One region of the Streptomyces citrinus genome, then DNA from elsewhere that is predicted to be linked to it. Evidence: riboswitches for the same ligand, from Rfam matches in the RefSeq annotation. Region 1 holds a riboswitch; each other region holds the start of a gene.
The links. Region 1 has a riboswitch for cobalamin ahead of V2W30_RS26345 (ribonucleoside-diphosphate reductase subunit alpha). Riboswitches for the same ligand answer to the same signal wherever they lie in the genome.

Region 2: another riboswitch for cobalamin. It lies ahead of V2W30_RS12165 (prenyltransferase/squalene oxidase repeat-containing protein); the one in region 1 lies ahead of V2W30_RS26345 (ribonucleoside-diphosphate reductase subunit alpha).
Region 3: another riboswitch for cobalamin. It lies ahead of V2W30_RS03520 (HoxN/HupN/NixA family nickel/cobalt transporter); the one in region 1 lies ahead of V2W30_RS26345 (ribonucleoside-diphosphate reductase subunit alpha).
Region 4: another riboswitch for cobalamin. It lies ahead of V2W30_RS36955 (ABC transporter substrate-binding protein); the one in region 1 lies ahead of V2W30_RS26345 (ribonucleoside-diphosphate reductase subunit alpha).

Annotation. Positions count from the first base shown of each region.
Region 1 is NZ_CP146022.1:5,639,983-5,644,442, reverse strand. Features, by position in the region: gene mctP (monocarboxylate uptake permease MctP) at 1-610, shown strand, start outside; gene V2W30_RS26350 (nucleoside hydrolase) at 703-1,683, shown strand; cobalamin riboswitch at 1,743-1,872, shown strand; gene V2W30_RS26345 (ribonucleoside-diphosphate reductase subunit alpha) at 2,000-4,348, shown strand; gene V2W30_RS26340 (ribonucleotide-diphosphate reductase subunit beta) at 4,348-4,460, shown strand, end outside.
Region 2 is NZ_CP146022.1:2,602,907-2,607,366, forward strand. Features, by position in the region: gene V2W30_RS12160 (flotillin family protein) at 1-798, shown strand, start outside; adenosylcobalamin-variant (AdoCbl-variant) riboswitch at 937-1,010, shown strand; gene V2W30_RS12165 (prenyltransferase/squalene oxidase repeat-containing protein) at 1,116-2,354, shown strand; gene V2W30_RS12170 (SCO2322 family protein) at 2,351-3,034, shown strand; gene V2W30_RS12175 (energy-coupling factor transporter transmembrane component T) at 3,039-4,169, shown strand; partial or broken gene V2W30_RS12180 (ABC transporter ATP-binding protein) at 4,166-4,460, shown strand, end outside.
Region 3 is NZ_CP146022.1:715,362-719,821, forward strand. Features, by position in the region: gene rho (transcription termination factor Rho) at 1-1,051, shown strand, start outside; gene V2W30_RS03505 (GNAT family N-acetyltransferase) at 1,082-1,573, shown strand; gene V2W30_RS03510 (inorganic diphosphatase) at 1,727-2,149, shown strand; gene V2W30_RS03515 (metalloregulator ArsR/SmtB family transcription factor) at 2,172-2,522, opposite strand; cobalamin riboswitch at 2,627-2,839, shown strand; gene V2W30_RS03520 (HoxN/HupN/NixA family nickel/cobalt transporter) at 2,871-3,986, shown strand; gene V2W30_RS03525 (CaiB/BaiF CoA-transferase family protein) at 4,064-4,460, shown strand, end outside.
Region 4 is NZ_CP146022.1:8,042,533-8,046,992, forward strand. Features, by position in the region: partial or broken gene V2W30_RS36945 (ABC transporter ATP-binding protein) at 1-585, opposite strand, end outside; gene V2W30_RS36950 (FecCD family ABC transporter permease) at 582-1,598, opposite strand; gene V2W30_RS36955 (ABC transporter substrate-binding protein) at 1,595-2,629, opposite strand; cobalamin riboswitch at 2,695-2,890, opposite strand; gene V2W30_RS36960 (hypothetical protein) at 3,021-4,460, opposite strand, start outside.

The DNA of each region.
Region 1 (4,460 bases):
CGTCGCGTTCGCGGCGATCGGCATCGGCGCGCTCGTACCTGCGGCCATCATGTCCATCGCGGCCGCGAACCTCTTCACCCGCAACATCTACAAGGACTTCCTCAAGCCGGACGCGACGCCCGAGCAGGAGACCAAGGTCTCCAAGCTGGTCTCGCTCCTGGTGAAGGTGGGCGCGCTCGCCTTCGTCCTGACCATGGACAAGACCGTCGCCATCAACTTCCAGCTGCTCGGCGGCATCTGGATCCTCCAGACCATGCCGGCGCTGGTCGGCGGTCTGTTCACCCGCTGGTTCCACCGGTGGGCGCTGCTCGCCGGCTGGGCGGTCGGCATGGTGTACGGCACGCTCGCCGCGTACGGGGTCGCCTCGCCGACGCAGAACCACTTCGGCGGCTCCGCCAAGGAGATCCCGGGCATCGGCGAGATCGGCTACATCGGCCTGACCGCGTTCGTCCTGAACGTGATCGTGACCGTCGTGCTGACCTTCGTACTGAAGGCCGCCAAGGCCCCCGAGGGCATCGACGAGACGTCGCCCGCGGACTACACGGCCGACGCCGGTGACAAGGGCGTCAAGGTGGAGCTGCCCGCCGTGGGAGTCGACGCCGGCCACTGAACCGCAGCACCGTAACGGGACAAGCCCCTCCGGTCCGGAGGGGCTTGTCCCGTTACGGTGTCCCCTGACCGCGATCACTGAAGGAGCCCCCCATGCCCGCCCCCATCGTCCTCGACAGCGACCCCGGCATCGACGACGCCGTCGCGCTCCAGTACCTCCTCGGCACGGGCCTGTGGGACCTCAAGGCGTACACGACCGTCGGCGGCAACGTCCCCTCCGAGCAGACGTTCCGCAACGGCCGCGCCCTCGCCCGCGCCTTCGGCATCGACGGCGGCGTGCCGGTGCACCGCGGCGCCGGACGCCCGCTCACCCGGCTGCCGTACTCGGCGGCCGGCGAGTTCCACGGCGCCGCCGGGCTGGGCACCGAGGTCCTTCCCGACTCGACCGCGCCCGAGCAGACCGAATCCTCCACGCAGGCGCTGCTGCGCCTCTCGCGCGCGTACGAGGGTGAGCTCACCGTGTGCGCCACGGGGCCGCTCACCAATGTGGCGCTCGCGCTCAGCGAGGACCCCGGCTTCGCCCGGCGCGTGAAGCACCTCGTCTTCATGGGCGGCGCCGCCGAGGTGCCCGGCAACATCACGCCGGTCGCCGAGTTCAACGCGTGGGCCGACCCGGACGCCGTCGACCTCGTCGTGTCCTCGGGCATCCGCTACACGATGGTCGGGCTCGACGCGACGCACGGCTGGCGGTTCGGCGCCAAGGAGCTGGAGATCCTGGAGGAGGCGGGCCAGGACATGGCGCTCACCGCCCGCCTGATGAGCTTCTACCTGAACGCCTACCGCGCCGACGAGGGCTGCCCGCTGCACGACCCGCTGGCCGTCGGCGTCTGCGCGGACGAGTCGTTCGTCACCGCCGCCGAGGGCACGGTCGTCGTCGAGTGCGCCTCCGAACTCACCCGCGGCAAGACCGTGTTCATCCCCTACGACGCCGACTACCCCCGCGAGTACTACGTCGAGTCGCCGCTGGTGAACGCGCGCACGCGGCACCGCGGCCGGATCGCCCTCGGCACCGGACCGCGCAACTTCACGGAGGACTTCGTGGACGCGCTCCTGAAGCGGCCGGGCACCGTGTAAGCACCGCCGCATGCGGCGGGCCGACACAAGATGTGGGCCTGCCGCAGCGACCCGGCACAACATGTATGCTCGCTCTCGCTGTCGCCACAGGGGAATCCGGTGCAATTCCGGAACTGTCCCGCAACGGTGAACGGAGGCGCACAAAGCGCCTGCGTGAGTCCGAGGACCTGTCGACGGTACGCCCGAGCCGTCCGGCTGGGGCGTCGACGACGTCGGGCCTCGCGGATCGGGCCGGTGACGACGGTGCCGCCGTGCGTGCGCGCCCGAGCCACTCCTCCCCCGTAAGGCCCCGAGCCGAGCGAGGGAGAGCCCCCACGTGACCATCGCGCCCGCTGATCCTGCCTCAGTCGTGGCCGAGGCGGATGCCCCCGGCACCGCGCTGCTGCGCACGCTGACCGAGCTGACCGCCGACCTCCCCGACACCGACCCCGGCCGGGTCGCCGCCGCCGCGCTGCGCGGCCGCTCCGCCGGGGCCGACGAGACCGAGCTGCGGGAACTCGCCACCGAGGCGGCCGCCGGGCTCATCTCCGAGGACCCGGCCTACTCCCGGCTCGCCGCGCGCCTGCTCACGCTCTCCATCGCCGCCGAGGCCGCCTCGCAGGGCGTCACCTCGTTCACCGAGTCGGTCGCGGTCGGCCACCGCGAGGGCCTGATCGCGGACCGCACCGCCGAGTTCGTCCGCGTCCACGCCGCCCGGCTCGACGCGCTGATCGACACCGCGGGCGACGACCGCTTCGGCTACTTCGGGCTGCGCACCCTGCACAGCCGCTACCTGCTGCGCCACCCGATCACGCGCTCCGTGATCGAGACGCCGCAGCACTTCATGCTCCGGGTCGCCGCGGGCCTCGCCGAGGACGACAGCGCGCGGGCGCGGGACGAAGTGGCGGCCCTGTACGGCCTGATGAGCCGCCTCGACTACCTGCCCTCCTCCCCCACGCTGTTCAACTCCGGGACCCGCCACCCGCAGATGTCGAGCTGCTACCTGCTCGACTCGCCGCTGGACGAGCTGGACTCGATCTACGACCGGTACCACCAGGTGGCCCGCCTCTCGAAGCACGCCGGCGGCATCGGTCTCGCGTACTCCCGCATCCGCAGCCGCGGTTCGCTGATCCGCGGCACGAACGGGCACTCCAACGGGATCGTCCCGTTCCTCAAGACCCTCGACGCGTCGGTCGCCGCCGTGAACCAGGGCGGCCGCCGCAAGGGCGCCGCCGCCGTCTACCTGGAGACGTGGCACGCGGACATCGAGGAGTTCCTCGAGCTGCGCGACAACACCGGTGAGGACGCGCGCCGCACCCACAACCTCAACCTGGCCCACTGGATCCCGGACGAGTTCATGCGCCGGGTCGCCGAGGGCGGCGACTGGTCCCTGTTCTCCCCCGCCGACGTGCCGAACCTCGTCGACCTGTGGGGCGCCGACTTCGACGCCGCGTACCGGCGGGCCGAGGCCGAGGGCAAGGCCCGGAAGACCATCCCTGCCCGGGACCTGTACGGCCGCATGATGCGCACCCTCGCCCAGACCGGCAACGGCTGGATGACCTTCAAGGACGCGGCGAACCGCACGGCGAACCAGACCGCGGAGCCGGGCCACACGGTCCACTCCTCGAACCTGTGCACCGAGATCCTGGAGGTCACGGACGACGGGGAGACCGCGGTCTGCAACCTGGGCTCGGTGAACCTCGGCGCCTTCGTCGACGTGGAGCGCCACGACATCGACTGGGAGCGCCTCGACGAGACCGTCCGCACGGCCGTCACGTTCCTCGACCGGGTCGTCGACATCAACTTCTACCCGACCGAGCAGGCGGGCCGCTCCAACGGGAAGTGGCGCCCGGTCGGCCTCGGGGCGATGGGCCTCCAGGACGTCTTCTTCAAGCTGCGCGTGCCCTTCGACTCCCCCGAGGCCAAGGCGCTGTCGACGCGGATCGCGGAGCGCGTCATGCTCGCCGCGTACGAGGCGTCGGCGGACCTCGCCGAGCGCAACGGGCCGCTGCCCGCCTGGGAGAAGACCCGCACGGCACACGGTGTGCTGCACCCCGACCACTACGGCGTCGAGTTCACCTGGCCGGAGCGCTGGGCCGCGCTGCGGGAACGTATCGCCGAGGTCGGCCTGCGCAACTCGCTGCTCCTGGCGATCGCGCCGACGGCCACCATCGCCTCCATCGCGGGCGTCTACGAGTGCATCGAGCCGCAGGTCTCCAACCTCTTCAAGCGCGAGACGCTGTCCGGCGAGTTCCTCCAGGTCAACTCGTACCTCGTCGAGGAGCTGAAGGCGCTCGGCGTCTGGGACGCCCAGACCCGCGAGGCGCTGCGCGAGTCCAACGGCTCGGTGCAGGGCTTCACCTGGGTCCCGGACGAGGTCCGCGCCCTGTACCGCACGGCGTGGGAGATCCCGCAGCGCGGCCTGATCGACATGGCTGCGGCCCGTACCCCGTACCTCGACCAGGCCCAGTCCCTGAACCTGTTCCTGGAGACGCCGACCATCGGCAAGCTCTCCTCGATGTACGCGTACGCCTGGAAGTCGGGCCTGAAGACGACGTACTACCTGCGCTCGCGTCCCGCGACGCGCATCGCGCGGGCCGCGGCCCGGGTGCCGGTCCAGATGGCCGAGCCCGACGCGGTCGCCTGCTCCCTGGAAAACCCCGAGTCCTGCGAGGCCTGCCAGTAATGACGGACACCACTCCCGAGAAGAACCTGCTCGACCCGGGCTTCGAACTGACCCTGCGCCCCATGCGCTACCCGGACTTCTACGAGCGCTACCGCGACGCCATCAAGAACAC
Region 2 (4,460 bases), 3.0 Mb from region 1:
GAGCGGCAGAAGCTCGCGACGGAGGTCCTCGACACGTCGAAGGCCGAGATGGCGAAGATCGGGCTGCACGTCGACTCGTTGCAGATCCAGTCCATCGACGACGGCAACACCGGGTACATCGAGGCCATGTCGCGGCCGCACAAGGCCGCCATCCAGCGGCAGGCGCAGATCGCCCAGGCGCAGGCCACGCAGGCCTCCGCGGAGGCGGAGCAGGCGGCGGCCCGCAAGCAGGCCGAGTACGCGCGGCAGACGGCGATCGTGCAGGCCGAGTACAGCGCCGAGGTCGACCGGGCCAAGGCGCAGGCCGAGCAGGCGGGACCGCTGGCGCTCGCCAACGCGCAGCAGGAGGTGCTCGCCGCCCAGACCGAACTGGCGCTGCGGCAGGCCGAGTTGCGCGAGAAGCAGCTCATCGCCGAGATCGTGAAGCCGGCGCAGGCCGACGCCGAGCGGATCCGGGTCCTCGCCCTGGCCGAGGCCGAGCGGATGAAGATCCAGGCGGAGGCGGCCGCGTCGTACGACCGGGTCGCGCTCGACCGGATGCTCATCGATCAGCTCCCGCAGATCGTGAAGGAGGCGTCGGCGGGGCTCGCCGGGGCGAACGTGAACGTGCTGAACGGGGCGGACGGGCTCGGCGAGATCGCGGCCGGTCTGGTCGGCCAGGGCCTGACGATCCTCGACTCGGTCCGCAAGAACCTGGGCGGACCGAGCGACGCGGCACCCGTGCCCGGCGCCGCGATCGAGCAGTACCTCGGCCGGCCGCGCACCGGGGGTGACGACGGCCCGGTCGACGTCCGCTGAATCCCGCGCGGCGCGGAGCGGGCCCCTGCGGCGACCGGGCGGCGGGGTCCGCGGCGGCGCCCCGGGCCCCGGGGTGCCGGGGCGGTCCCCCAGCACCCCGGAGCGGCCCGGCCGGTACAGTGGGCCGGGTCGTCATCAAGCGCGCATGAGGGGAAGCCGGTGGAAGTCCGGCGCTGACCCGCAACCGTCACAGTCGGACTGCCTCACCCGCGCCCATGATCGGCTCAGGACCGTCGAGGCATACGGAGCCGGAGCCGCCCGGTGCCCCCGCGTGCCGTGCCGCCCGGCTCCCCGCAGGGAGAGGCACCCGCCCCACCATGAACATTCGCCGTAGCGCCGCGCTCGTCGCCGCGACCGTCGTGATCGGCGCCGCCGTGGCCCCGGCCGCCGCCGCGGACAGCGCCTCCCCCTCCCCGAAGGTCGTCGTGCCGAGCGGCCTGTACGGCAGCACCGACCCCACGTACGACGGTGTCTGGCGCCAGTCCCTGGCGTTCGTGGCGCAGGACACCGTGGGCGTGCACCCGGCGAAGAAGGCCGTGGACTGGCTGACCGGGCAGCAGTGCGCGGACGGCGGTTTCGCCGCGTTCCGCGCCGACCCGTCCGCGGCGTGCGACGCGAAGACGCCGGTCGACAGCAACAGCACCGCCGCCGCCGTGCAGGCCCTCGCCGCGGTCGGCGGCCACGACGCCCAGGTCGACAAGGGCGTCGCGTGGCTGAAGAAGAACCAGAACAAGGACGGCGGCTGGGGCTACAACCCGGGCGGCGCCAGCGACGGGAACTCCACCTCGGTCGCCATCGGCGCGCTGGCCGCCGCCGGGGAGAAGCCCGCGGACGTGAAGGCCGCTTCCGGCAAGACCCCGCTCGACGCCCTCGCCGCGCTCGCCCTGCCCTGCTCCGACGGCAAGAACGGCGGCGCCCTCGCCTACCAGCCCGACAAGAAGGGCAAGCTCGCGGCGAACGCGGACGCCACCGCCGCCGGTGTCCTCGGCGCGCTCGGCACCGGCTTCGCGCCCAACAAGGGCGACGCCCCGGACGCGTACACCTGCGCGAGCACCAAGGGCACGGACGCGGACGGCCTCGCCCACAACGGCGCCGTCTACCTCCAGAACCAGCTCTCCACCCACCTGTACCTGACGTCGCAGCTGGCCGGCGCCGAGGACCAGCCCGACTACGGGAACACCGCCGACGCGATCACCTCGGTCGCCGCGGCCGAGGGCATCAAGTACACGAAGGACCCGTACGCCTGGCTGGAGAAGAACGCCGGGGCCTGGGCGAAGCAGTCGGGCCCGGCCGCCTACGCCCAGCTGATCTTCGCGGCGCACGCGACCGGCAACGACCCGCGCGACTTCGGCGGCAGCGACCTGGTGAGCGCCCTGAACAAGACCGGCCCGGAGCCGGCCTCCGCCGCGTCCTCCTCGTCCGACAGCGACAAGAAGAAGGACGACGACAGCAACGACGGCGGCGGGCTCGGCACCTGGTGGATCGTCGGCGTCATGTTCGTCGCCGCCGTCGGCGTCGGCTTCATGCTGAGCGGCCGCAAGAAGCAGCAGCCGTGACCCGCGTCCGCGCTCTCGGCCCCGTGCTCGCCGTCCTCGGCGCGCTCGCGGTCCTGCTCGGCGCCGCCGTCGCCCCGGCGCAGGCCGCCGGGTACCGGTACTGGTCGTTCTGGGAGCGGGACGGCGGTGCGTGGACGTACGCGACCATGGGCCCCTCGCAGACGACGCCGTCGGACGGCGCCGTGCAGGGGTTCCGGTTCGCGGTGAGCGCGGACTCGAAGGACGCCACGCAGCCGCGCGGCGCCACCGGCTTCGACACCATCTGCGCCGGCACCCCGGCGAAGGACGGCGCCAAGCGGGTCGCGCTCGTCATCGACTTCGGCACGGTCGCGGACGCGCCGGGCGGCGAGACGCCGCCGAAGCCGCGCACCGCGTGCGCGCGGGTCGACGAGGACGCGACGACGGCCGACGCGCTCGCCTTGGTCGCGAAGCCGCTGCGCTACGACAGCAACGCGCTGCTGTGCGCCATCTCCGGCTACCCGAGGACGGGGTGCGGCGAGCAGGTCGCGGGCGGCGGCACCGACACGGCGTCGCCCGCCGCGACGGAGCCCTCCGACGCGAGCGGTTCGGGCGGTTCGAGCGGCTCCGGCGGGCCGTCCGTCGGCGTCATCGCCGGTGTCGCGATCGTCGCCGCGCTCGGCGTCGGCGCGATCTGGCAGGCCAAGCGCCGTCGCCACTGACGCCATGACCCGTCGTACGTTGCGCGCCCCCCGGGCCCACCGTTCCAACGCCCTGCACCCGGGCGCCTGGTGGGTCTGGGCCCTCGGCCTGGGCACCGCCGCGTCCCGCACCACGAACCCGCTGCTGCTCGCGCTGCTCATCGGTGTCGCCGGATACGTGGTGGCGGCCCGGCGCACCGAGGCGCCGTGGGCGCGGTCGTACGGGGCGTTCGTGAAGCTGGGGCTCGCGGTGATCGGCATCCGTCTCGTCTTCGCCGTCGTCCTGGGGTCGCCGATCCCCGGCAGCCATCTGCTCGTGACGCTGCCCGAGGTGCCGCTGCCGGACTGGGCGCAGGGCGTCAGGATCGGCGGCCGGGTCACGCTCGAAGGGCTGGTCTTCGCGCTCTACGACGGCCTGAAGCTGGCGACCCTCCTCATCTGCGTCGGCGCGGCGAACGCGCTCGCCTCCCCGTCCCGGCTCCTCAAGTCACTGCCGGGCGCGCTGTACGAGGCGGGGGTCGCGGTCGTCGTGGCGATGACGTTCGCCCCGAACCTGATCGCCGACGTGCGCAGGCTGCGGGCGGCCCGCCGGCTGCGCGGCCGCCCGGACAGCGGGCTGCGCGGGCTGCTCCAGGTCGGGCTGCCGGTCCTGGAGGGCGCGCTGGAGCGTTCGGTGGCGCTGGCGGCGGCGATGGACGCGCGCGGCTACGGCCGCACCGCCGAGGTCCCGCCGCTCGTCCGCCGGGCGACGGCCGTCTGCACGCTCGGCGGTCTCATCGGGGTGTGCGCGGGAACGTACGGGCTGCTCGCCGCGTCCGGCGCGGGCTACGGCCTTCCGGTGCTGCTCGCCGGGGTCGCCGCCGCGCTCGCCGGGCTGTGGCTCGGCGGGCGGCGCTCGGTCCGCACCCGCTACCGGCCCGACGTGTGGGGCGTACGGGCCTGGCTGGTCGCCCTGTCCGGGGTGGCGGCCGCGGCCGTGATGATCTGGAGCGGCACCCGGGACCCGGCGGCGCTGCAACCGCCGGTCGTCCCGCTCACCGTGCCGACGCTGCCGCTGTGGCCTGCGGCCGCCGTCCTCCTCGGCCTCCTCCCGGCCTTCGTGGCCCCGGCGCCGCCGAACCCCCCGACCACCGAGCCGACGGAGGCCCACCCGTGATCCGCTTCGAGGATGTCTCCGTCACGTACGACGAGGCGCCCGCGCCCACCGTCCGCTCGATCGAACTCCACGTCCCCGAGGGCGAGTTGATGCTGCTCGCCGGTCCTTCCGGGGTCGGCAAGTCGACGCTGCTCGGAGCGGTCAGCGGGCTCGTGCCGCACTTCACCGGCGGCACCCTGGCCGGACGGGTCACCGTGGCGGGCCGCGACACCCGTACGCACAAGCCGCGCGAACTCGCCGACGTCGTCGGCACGGTCGGCCAGGACCCGCTCTCGCACTTCGTGACGGACA
Region 3 (4,460 bases), 4.9 Mb from region 1:
GGGGTTCCTGCGGGCGGCCGACCTGACGCCCACGTCCCACGACGTGCAGGTGCCCGCCTCCCTCATCCGTCAACTCGGCCTGCGCAAGGGCGATCTCGTGACCGGACTGTGCGGCAGGCCGCACACGCTCGCGCAGGTCGAGACCGTCGGCGGCGCACCCGCCGCCGCGATCCGTCACCGCCCGCGCTTCGCCGACCTCACTCCGCTGCACCCCACCGAGCGACTGCGTCTCGAAGGGTCCTCCGGGCTCGCGGGCCGCGTCGTCGACCTGGTCGCCCCCGTCGGCAAGGGGCAGCGCGGCCTGATCGTCGCGCCGCCCAAGACCGGCAAGACCGTGCTGCTCCAGCAGATCGCGGCCTCGGTCGCCACCCACCACCCGGACACCCACCTCATGGTGGTGCTCCTCGACGAGCGCCCCGAGGAGGTCACCGACATGCGCCGCTCCGTGCGCGGCGAGGTGTACGCCTCCACGTTCGACCGCCCGGCCAAGGCGCACATCGCCCTCGCCGAACTCGCCGTGGAGCGCGCCAAGCGCCTCGTCGAGCAGGGCCGCGACGTGGTGATCCTGCTCGATTCACTGACCCGCCTGTGCCGCGCCCACAACAACGCGGCGGCCTCCGGCGGCCGCGCCCTGTCCGGCGGTGTGGACGCCGCCGCGGTGCTCGGCCCGAAGCGGCTGTTCGGCGCGGCCCGCAACACCGAGGAGTCGGGCTCCCTGACCATCCTCGCGACGGCTCTGGTCGACACCGGCTCGCGCGCCGACGACTACTTCTTCGAGGAGCTCAAGGGCACCGGCAACATGGAGCTGCGCCTGGACCGCGTCCTCTCCGACCGCCGCGTCTACCCGGCCGTCGACATCACCCCCTCCGGCACGCGCCGCGAGGAACTCCTCGTGCCCGCCGACGAGTTGGCCGCCGTACGCGGACTGCGCCGGGCCCTCCAGGGGCGCGACGGGCACGCGTCGTACGAAGCGCTGCTCGACAAGATGCGGCACACCCCGGACAACGCCGCGTTCCTGCGTCAGGTCCACCGGACGGTCCCCGGCGCCTGACCCCACCCCGCGATGCGTAATACTCGAACCATGACCCCGATCATTACGCGCCCCGGGCGGCGGCCGGCCGTGGCCGTCCGGCGGGCCACCGCGCGCGACGCCAAGCGGCTGACCCGGCTCGTGCGCGGCTCCCGCGCCTACGAAGGCCCGTACGCGCCGATGGTCGACGGGTACCGGGTCGGCCCCGACTACATCGAGGCGCACCGTGTCTTCGTAGCCGTCGACGAGGCCGACGACCGGGTGCTCGGGTTCTACTCGCTGATCCTCAGTCCGCCGGAGCTCGACCTCATGTTCGTCGCCGACCAGGCGCAGGGTCTCGGCATCGGGCGGCTGCTCGTCGCGCACATGCGGGGCGAGGCGGGCGCCGCCGGGCTCGACCGCGTACGCGTCGTCTCCCATCCGCCCGCCGAGGGTTTCTACCGCAGCATGGGCGCGCACCGCACCGGCACGGTGGCCGCGCGCCCGCCGGCCGTCGCCTGGGACAGGCCCGAACTCGAATTCGCGGTTCCACCCGCCGCCTGAGGGGTTCCGCCCTCGCTCCGCACGGCGCACACTCGGGTCCAGCACAGCGGGCAGCCATGCGGCAAGGAGGCCACATTGGGCGGCGAACAGACACGCTCGGACGCGTTCGACGTGATCGTGGAGATCCCGCAGGGGTCCAGGAACAAGTACGAGATGGACCACGAGCTCGGCCGGATCCGGCTCGACCGGATGCTCTTCACCTCGACCCAGTACCCCGCGGACTACGGCTACGTCGACGGCACCCTCGGCGGTGACGGCGACCCCCTGGACGCGCTCGTGCTGACCGGCGACGCGACGTTCCCCGGCTGCACCATCGAGTGCCGGGCCATCGGCATGTTCGTGATGAGCGACGAGAAGGGCCCGGACGAGAAGATCCTGTGCGTGCCCGCGCACGACCCGCGGCACGCCACGGTCCAGGACATCGAGGACATCCCCGAGTTCGACCGTCTGGAGATCACGCACTTCTTCGAGGTGTACAAGGACCTGGAACCCGGCAAGTCGGTGGAGGGCTCGCACTGGGAGGGCCGCGAGAAGGCGTACGAGGAGATCAGGCGGGCGCGCGAGCGCCGGACCTGATCCCGCCACGCAACGGCTGGCCTCACGGGGCGGCGCGGTCGACCAGCTCTCCCACCGCCGCGTCCACCAGCCGGTAGCGCACCACGCGCCCGGCCTTCTCCCCCGCCACGACCCCGGCCGCCCGCAGCAGCCGCAGCGCCTGGGAGACGGCCGCGCCGTTCATCCCGGAGGCCACCGCCAGATCGGACACGGCCAGCGGGCCGACCCGGCGCAGCGCGAGCAGCAGGGCGAGCCGGTGCGGGTCGGCGAGGAGCGAGAACCGCTCGGCCCACTCCCGCACCCGCTCGACGTCCCCGATGGCCTCGACGGCGTCGCAGACCCGGTGGCCGTCGATGGTGCGGTGATCGGCCCGCTCGGCCGGAACGAGATGCATGGCCGGATTCTCTCAACAGCCGCGTCACCCGCCACCACCCGGTACGCGATGTGATCTTTCATACCTGCACAGGTGTGCAGCTATGCAGTCACGCACCAACGCCCCTAAGGTGAACGGGCCGTGGTGCTCGGGAAGACCGGTGACAACCCCTCAGGGGCCAAGTCCGGAGCGGCCCTCGCCACTGTGATCGGGTTCCGGACCGCAGGTCCGGAGCGCCCCGCACCAGCACGCCACTGGTGGCCGCGAGGCCGCTGGGAAGGCAGGAGCGACGGCGCACGCCCGTAAGCCAGGAGACCGGCCACGGCATCTCACGAAGTGATCCACGAGGTGCTGGAGCGTGATCGACGTATGACCCTGCCCGCAAACTCTCCTGTGCGGCCCGCCGAACCGGACTCCGCCTTCCGGTGGCGGCGCGAGGACACCCTGCGCACCGCCGGTCTGATGGCGGTGATCCTGGCCCTGCACGTCGTCGCGTTCGGCGTGCTGTTCCTGCTGGTCGTCCCCAACCACTACGAAGTCGACAACAAGGCCTTCGGCATCGGCCTGGGCATCACCGCGTACACCCTCGGCATGCGGCACGCCTTCGACGCCGACCACATCGCCGCGATCGACAACACCACCCGCAAGCTGATGGCCGACGGCAAGCGCCCGGTCTCGGTCGGCTTCTGGTTCGCGCTCGGCCACTCCAGCGTGGTCGTCCTGCTGGCCGCGCTGATCGCCGGCGGCACCGCGCTCGCCGGCACGCTGACCAGTGACGACTCCCGCACCCACCAGGTGCTCGGGGTCCTCGGCACGACCTTCTCCGGCTCGTTCCTGTACCTCATCGCCGCGCTGAACCTCGTCGCCCTGCTGGGCATCCTCAAGGTGTTCCGGTCGATGCGCGCGGGCTCGTACGACGAGAAGGAGCTCGAACAGCACCTGGATTCCCGGGGGTTCATGAACCGCGTCCTCGGCCGCTTCACCAAGTCCATCACCCGCCCCGGGCAGATGTACCCGCTCGGCTTCCTGTTCGGCCTCGGCTTCGACACGGCGACCGAGGTGACGCTGATGGTGATGGCGGGCAGCGGCGCGGCGGCCGGGCTGCCCTGGTACGCGATCCTGTGCCTGCCGCTGCTCTTCGCCGCGGGAATGAGCCTGTTCGACACGCTCGACGGCACGTTCATGAACTTCGCGTACCAGTGGGCGTTCTCCAACCCGGTGCGCAAGGTGTTCTACAACCTCACCATCACCGGTCTGTCCATCGCGGTCGCGTTCTTCATCGGCACGATCGAACTCGTCGGCGTGCTGCACGACAAGCTCGATCTGTCGGACGCGGTGACCGGCTGGATCGCCGGGCTCGATCTCGACAACGTCGGGTACGTCATCGTCGGCCTGTTCGTCGTGGTGTGGGCGGTGGCGATCGTCTACTGGCGGCTGGCGAAGGTCGAGCAGCGCTGGTCGGCGCGCCTGGCCGACAGCGCGTAGACCGGCCGCCGTGCGGTGACGTGGACGCGTCGCATAGCGTGCACGTCACCACGCCTTTCCCGCACGGAGGACCGTCGATGAGCGCCGCCCGCCTGCCCCTCGAGGGCATCACCGTCGTCAGCCTGGAGCAGGCGGTGGCGGCGCCGTTCGCGACCCGCCAGCTCGCCGACCTCGGAGCGCGGGTCATCAAGGTGGAACGGCCGGGCGTGGGCGACTTCGCGCGTGGCTACGACGAGACGGTGCACGGGCAGTCCAGCCACTTCGTGTGGCTGAACCGCTCCAAGGAATCGGTGACGCTCGACGTCAAGACACCGGGCGGCCGCGAGGTACTGGCCCGCCTGCTCGCCGGGGCCGACGTCTTCGTGCAGAACCTCGCGCCGGGTGCGGCGGCCCGACTCGGCCTGTCCGCAACGGAGTTGGCGAGCCTGCACCCCTCGCTCGTGGTCTGCGACATCTCGGGCTACGGCGCCGACG
Region 4 (4,460 bases), 2.4 Mb from region 1:
CGACGACGCTGGTCAGGTCGAGCCCGCCGATCAGGTCCAGCAGGTCCAACTGGTGCTGGATGTCGAGGTGGTTCGTCGGCTCGTCGAGCAGCAGCTCGCGCGGCTCCTGCGCCAGGGCGCGGGCGATCTGCACGCGCTGCCGCTCCCCGCCCGACAGCGTGTGCCACAGCCGGTGGGCCCGGTCGGCGAGCCCACTGCGCTCCAGGGCGGCCCGGACCGCCGCCTCGTCCCCGCCGACGCGGCCGACCAGGCGCGGCGGTGCGGCACCCGGCCGAGACGTACGACATCGGCGACCGTCAATTCGACCTGGGTGTCGGCCTGTTGCTCCACCATCGCGATGCGCCGGGCGGCCGTCCTGCGGCGCACCGAGGCGAGCGGGTCGCCGTCGAGGGTGACGACACCGCCGCTCGGGGCCAGCACACCGGCGAGCAGCCGCAGCAGGGTCGACTTGCCCGAGCCGTTCGGACCGAGGAGTCCGGTGACGGTGCCGGGGCGCGGGGCGAGGCTCACCCCGTCGAGGACGAGCGCCCCGCCGGGCGACCAGGACACGCGCTCCGCGCTCAGCCCCTTCCCGGAGACAGTCACCGCACGGCCCTGCCGCGGTAGAGGACGAGCACGAACGCGGGCACGCCGATCAAGGACGTCACCACCCCCACCGGAACCTCCTGGGGTTCGAGGACCGTGCGGGCCGCCGTGTCCACCCACACCAGGAACACCGCCCCGGCCAGCGCCGTCACCGGCAGCAGCCGGGTGTGCCCGGGACCCACCAGGGCGCGGGCCGCGTGCGGCAGCACCAGACCGACGAAGCCGATGGCGCCCGCCGCGCTCACCAGGGCCGCCGTCAACAGGGCCGTCACACACAGCAGGACCAGGCGGGTGCGGGCGACATGGACGCCGAGCGCCGCCGCCGCCTCCGGGCCGAACGCGAACGCGTCGAGCGTGCGCCCGTACCCGAGACAGACCGCGAGGGCGACGACGAGGACCGCGAGGCAGAGCCACACCTCGGTCCAGCCGACGCCGCCGAGCGAGCCGAGCAGCCAGAACAGGACGCCGCGCGTCGTCTCCGCGTCGGCCGCCGTCAGCACCACGAACGACGTCAGCGCGGAGAAGAGCTGCATCGCGGCCACCCCGCACAGCACCACCCGGTCCGTGCTGCCGCCGAGGCTGTGGCTGAGCAGCAGGACGAGCGCGAACGAGCAGACCGCGCCCGCGAACGCGCCGCCCGACACGGACAGGGCGCCCCCGCCCACCCCGAGCACCACGACGAGCACGGCGCCGGTCGACGCTCCGGACGACACCCCGAGCACGAACGGGTCGGCGAGCGGATTGCGCAGCAGCGCCTGGAGCACCGTGCCGCACACCGCGAGGCCCGCGCCGCACACGGCCGCGAGCAGCGTGCGCGGCAGCCGCAGGTTCCACACGATGCCGTCGCGGATCGGCGAGAGATCGGAGGTGCCCCAGCCGAGCCGTGCCCCGACCGCGGCCCACACGTCGGCGACCTCGATGTGCGCGGGCCCGATGGTGATGGCCACGGCGACGGAGGCGCACAGCGCGGCGAGGCCCGCGGCCCCGTAGAGTCCCGGCCGCAGGACGCTCACCTGGTGAGGCCGTACGTGCGCAGCGCCGCCGCCACCTTCTCCACGCCGTCCACGGTCCGGATCGTGGGATTCATGTCCTGCCCGCTGAGCAGCACGTACCGCTTCTTCCGTACGGCCGTCATGTTCTTGGTGACCGGGTCGGACTCCAGGAACCGGATCTTCTGCGCGGCCGACTCGGCGGACTGCGAGCGGCGCGTCAGATCGCCGATGACGAGGACGTCGGGGTCGCGGTCGGCGACCGTCTCCCAGTTGATCTGCGGCCACTCCTCGCGCGTGTCGTCGAACACGTTGCGCAGGCCGAGTTCCTTCGTGATGACGCCGGGCGCGCCGCAACACCCCGCCATATAGGGCGAGTCGGAGTTGGCGAACCAGTACAGGACGTCCACGCCGCTCGCGTCGAGCCCCGAAGTGGCCGCGCCGACACGGGACTTCAGACCGGTGATCAACTTCTCGCCGCGTTCCTCGACGCCGAAGACGCGCGCGAGGTCACGTATCTCCCCGTACACGGTGTCCAGGGTGAGGGCCTCGGTGCGCACCCCGTCGCCGTCGCCACTGTTGTCCTTGTCCGCGCAGTCGGTGGGGGAGAGGTAGGTGGGCACGCCGAGCTTCTCGAACTCCTCGCGCGGGGCCACACCGCCCTTGCCGAGGGTGTACGTGAAGGAGGCCGCGGCGAAGTCCGGTTCGGTGTCGAGGACCTTCTCGAAGGACGGGTAGCGGTCGGCCAGACGCGGCACCTTCGCGTTCGCCTTCGCCAGGCCCTTGAGGACCGGATCGGTCCAGGTGGCCGTGCCCACCATCCGGTCCGCGAGTCCGAGGGACAGCATGATCTCGGCCGACCCCTGATCGAGGGCGACGGCCCGGCGCGGCGCGTGGGCGACGCGGACCTTCGTACCGCAGTTGTCGAGCGTCACGGCGCGTGCGTCGCCGTCCGGCGCGCCGTCGGCCGGTTCCGCTGTCGCGCATCCGGTGAGCAGCAGCAGGGTTCCCGCCAACAGGGGCGCGGCAAGGCGGAGTTGACGTGCGAGGGGCACGGGGAGTCCTTAGCGTCCAGGGCTCATACGCGGAGCCGGCCTACGGTTCACCCCCGCCCGCTGGTCGCCGCCGGAGGCTGCCAGCAGGTCTTCGGACTCGGGGTCGTCCGCGCGAAGCGCCTTCCCGGGCCGGTGGCCCAGTGGCAGTTGCTCCGCCCGTCACCCTCACCGCTGCGCGTCAGTTCCGGGTTCCCACCGGATTCCCTGACCCGTGTGCGTCGTTGAACGCACAAAGGTACGACTGGCTCGGCGAAATTATCACAGGCCGGACGTCTCGGGCCGAGCGGACCCAGGGCCTGCCCGGCGGATCAGGTCGCGGCTCGGGTGGCCCGTGCCCTGCTGCGCCGGCGTGCCGGACCCCGCGTCCACGACACGATCGGCCGGGCAGGCCCTAGGGGGCCGGTGTCCGGCGCTCCGCGTTGAGCACGGCCACCGCACCCCGCGCGTCGCCGATCGTCGCGTAGTCGACGGCGACGAAGGTCACCGGTCGGCCGCGTTCGCGCTCGCAGCGGCGGGCCCGGTCGAGCACGAACCTGCGGGTGTTGACCGTACCGGCGTCCAGGCGGCTGCCGCCGTCGATCGTGATGAAGTGGTTCAGCAGGAAGAGCCGCTTGTCGTCGCCGCCGCGGTGCGCCACGCAGTTCATGTCGCCGGGGGAGCGGAAGGCGAACGGGGTCTCCATGCCGTACCGGTAGAAGTTCCGGTACCAGGGAGCGGGGCCGTCGGCCTGTTCGGCGAAGACGACGAGCCGGCGACCGCTGTCGATCATGTCGCCGAGCGTCGGCCAGGGCCGTGCGGGATCCGGGTCGGGCGTGTGGACCAGATCGTCGAGACCGGCCTCGGCGAACGCCTTCGCGGTGTCCTCACCACTGATCGCGTCCTGCACGATGAACGTGACCACATCGGTGGGATGGGCCCGCATCCAGTCACCGATCCCGCGCAGCGCCGCCACCAGCTCGACCGCCCCGGCCCGGCACACCGCGTGGCACAGCCACAGCCCGTCGCGCGGCGGGTTGATCGCGTTGACCGCCGACCTGACCAGGGCCTGCTGCGCGGGGGTGAAATCCGAGTCGGAGAGCCGCCCGGCGATCTCGTCGGGCCGCTCCCACCGGTACGTGTCGATCTGGAGGGCCCGCACCCCGTCGTCCAACTGCGCGGTGATCCCCGGGTCCTGGAGCGGCCCGATGAACCGGTCGACCGTCGTCGACATGGCGTTGTGCGAGGTCAGGTACGCCACCTCGTCGTAGCGCCGGTCGCACAGCTTGGCGCTGCCCTGGCACACGCGCGGCCCACCGGGACTGATCAGCGGCGGCAGCGCGACCATCCCGGCCACCGCCACGGCGGCCGCGCCCAGCCCCGCCCCGAGGAATCGCCGCGACGGCGCCGTCCGCGCCCGCTCCGCGCGCAGCCGCAGCCCCGCCGCCACCAGCAGCACCCCGACGGCGACGGGCACCAGCGCCGCGACGACCGCGGTGGCGGTGAGCCGGTCGACGGCGGTGCCCTGCACGTCGTCGACCAGCCGGGCCAGGCTCGGCGGCCACGAGGCGGGCGGGTCGACCAGGCGCCCGTCGGCCGACAGCCGCGCCGCGCCCACGGCCAGCAGCGTGAGGAGACCACCTGCGACGAGCGGCACGCCGAGCCGCGTCAACCGCCGTCCGGGCTGCGGCGATCCGGCCCACCACAGCACGGCGAGGGACGCCACGAGCAGCGCGGCCGCGAGTCCCTCGACCAGACCGAGCCCGACCGCCGTGTACGGACGCACGTCGTGCAGCGTGTCGAGGTCGTTGCCCGACTCCCGCAGCGCCGCGCCCAGGTCCCAGGTGCCGTCGTC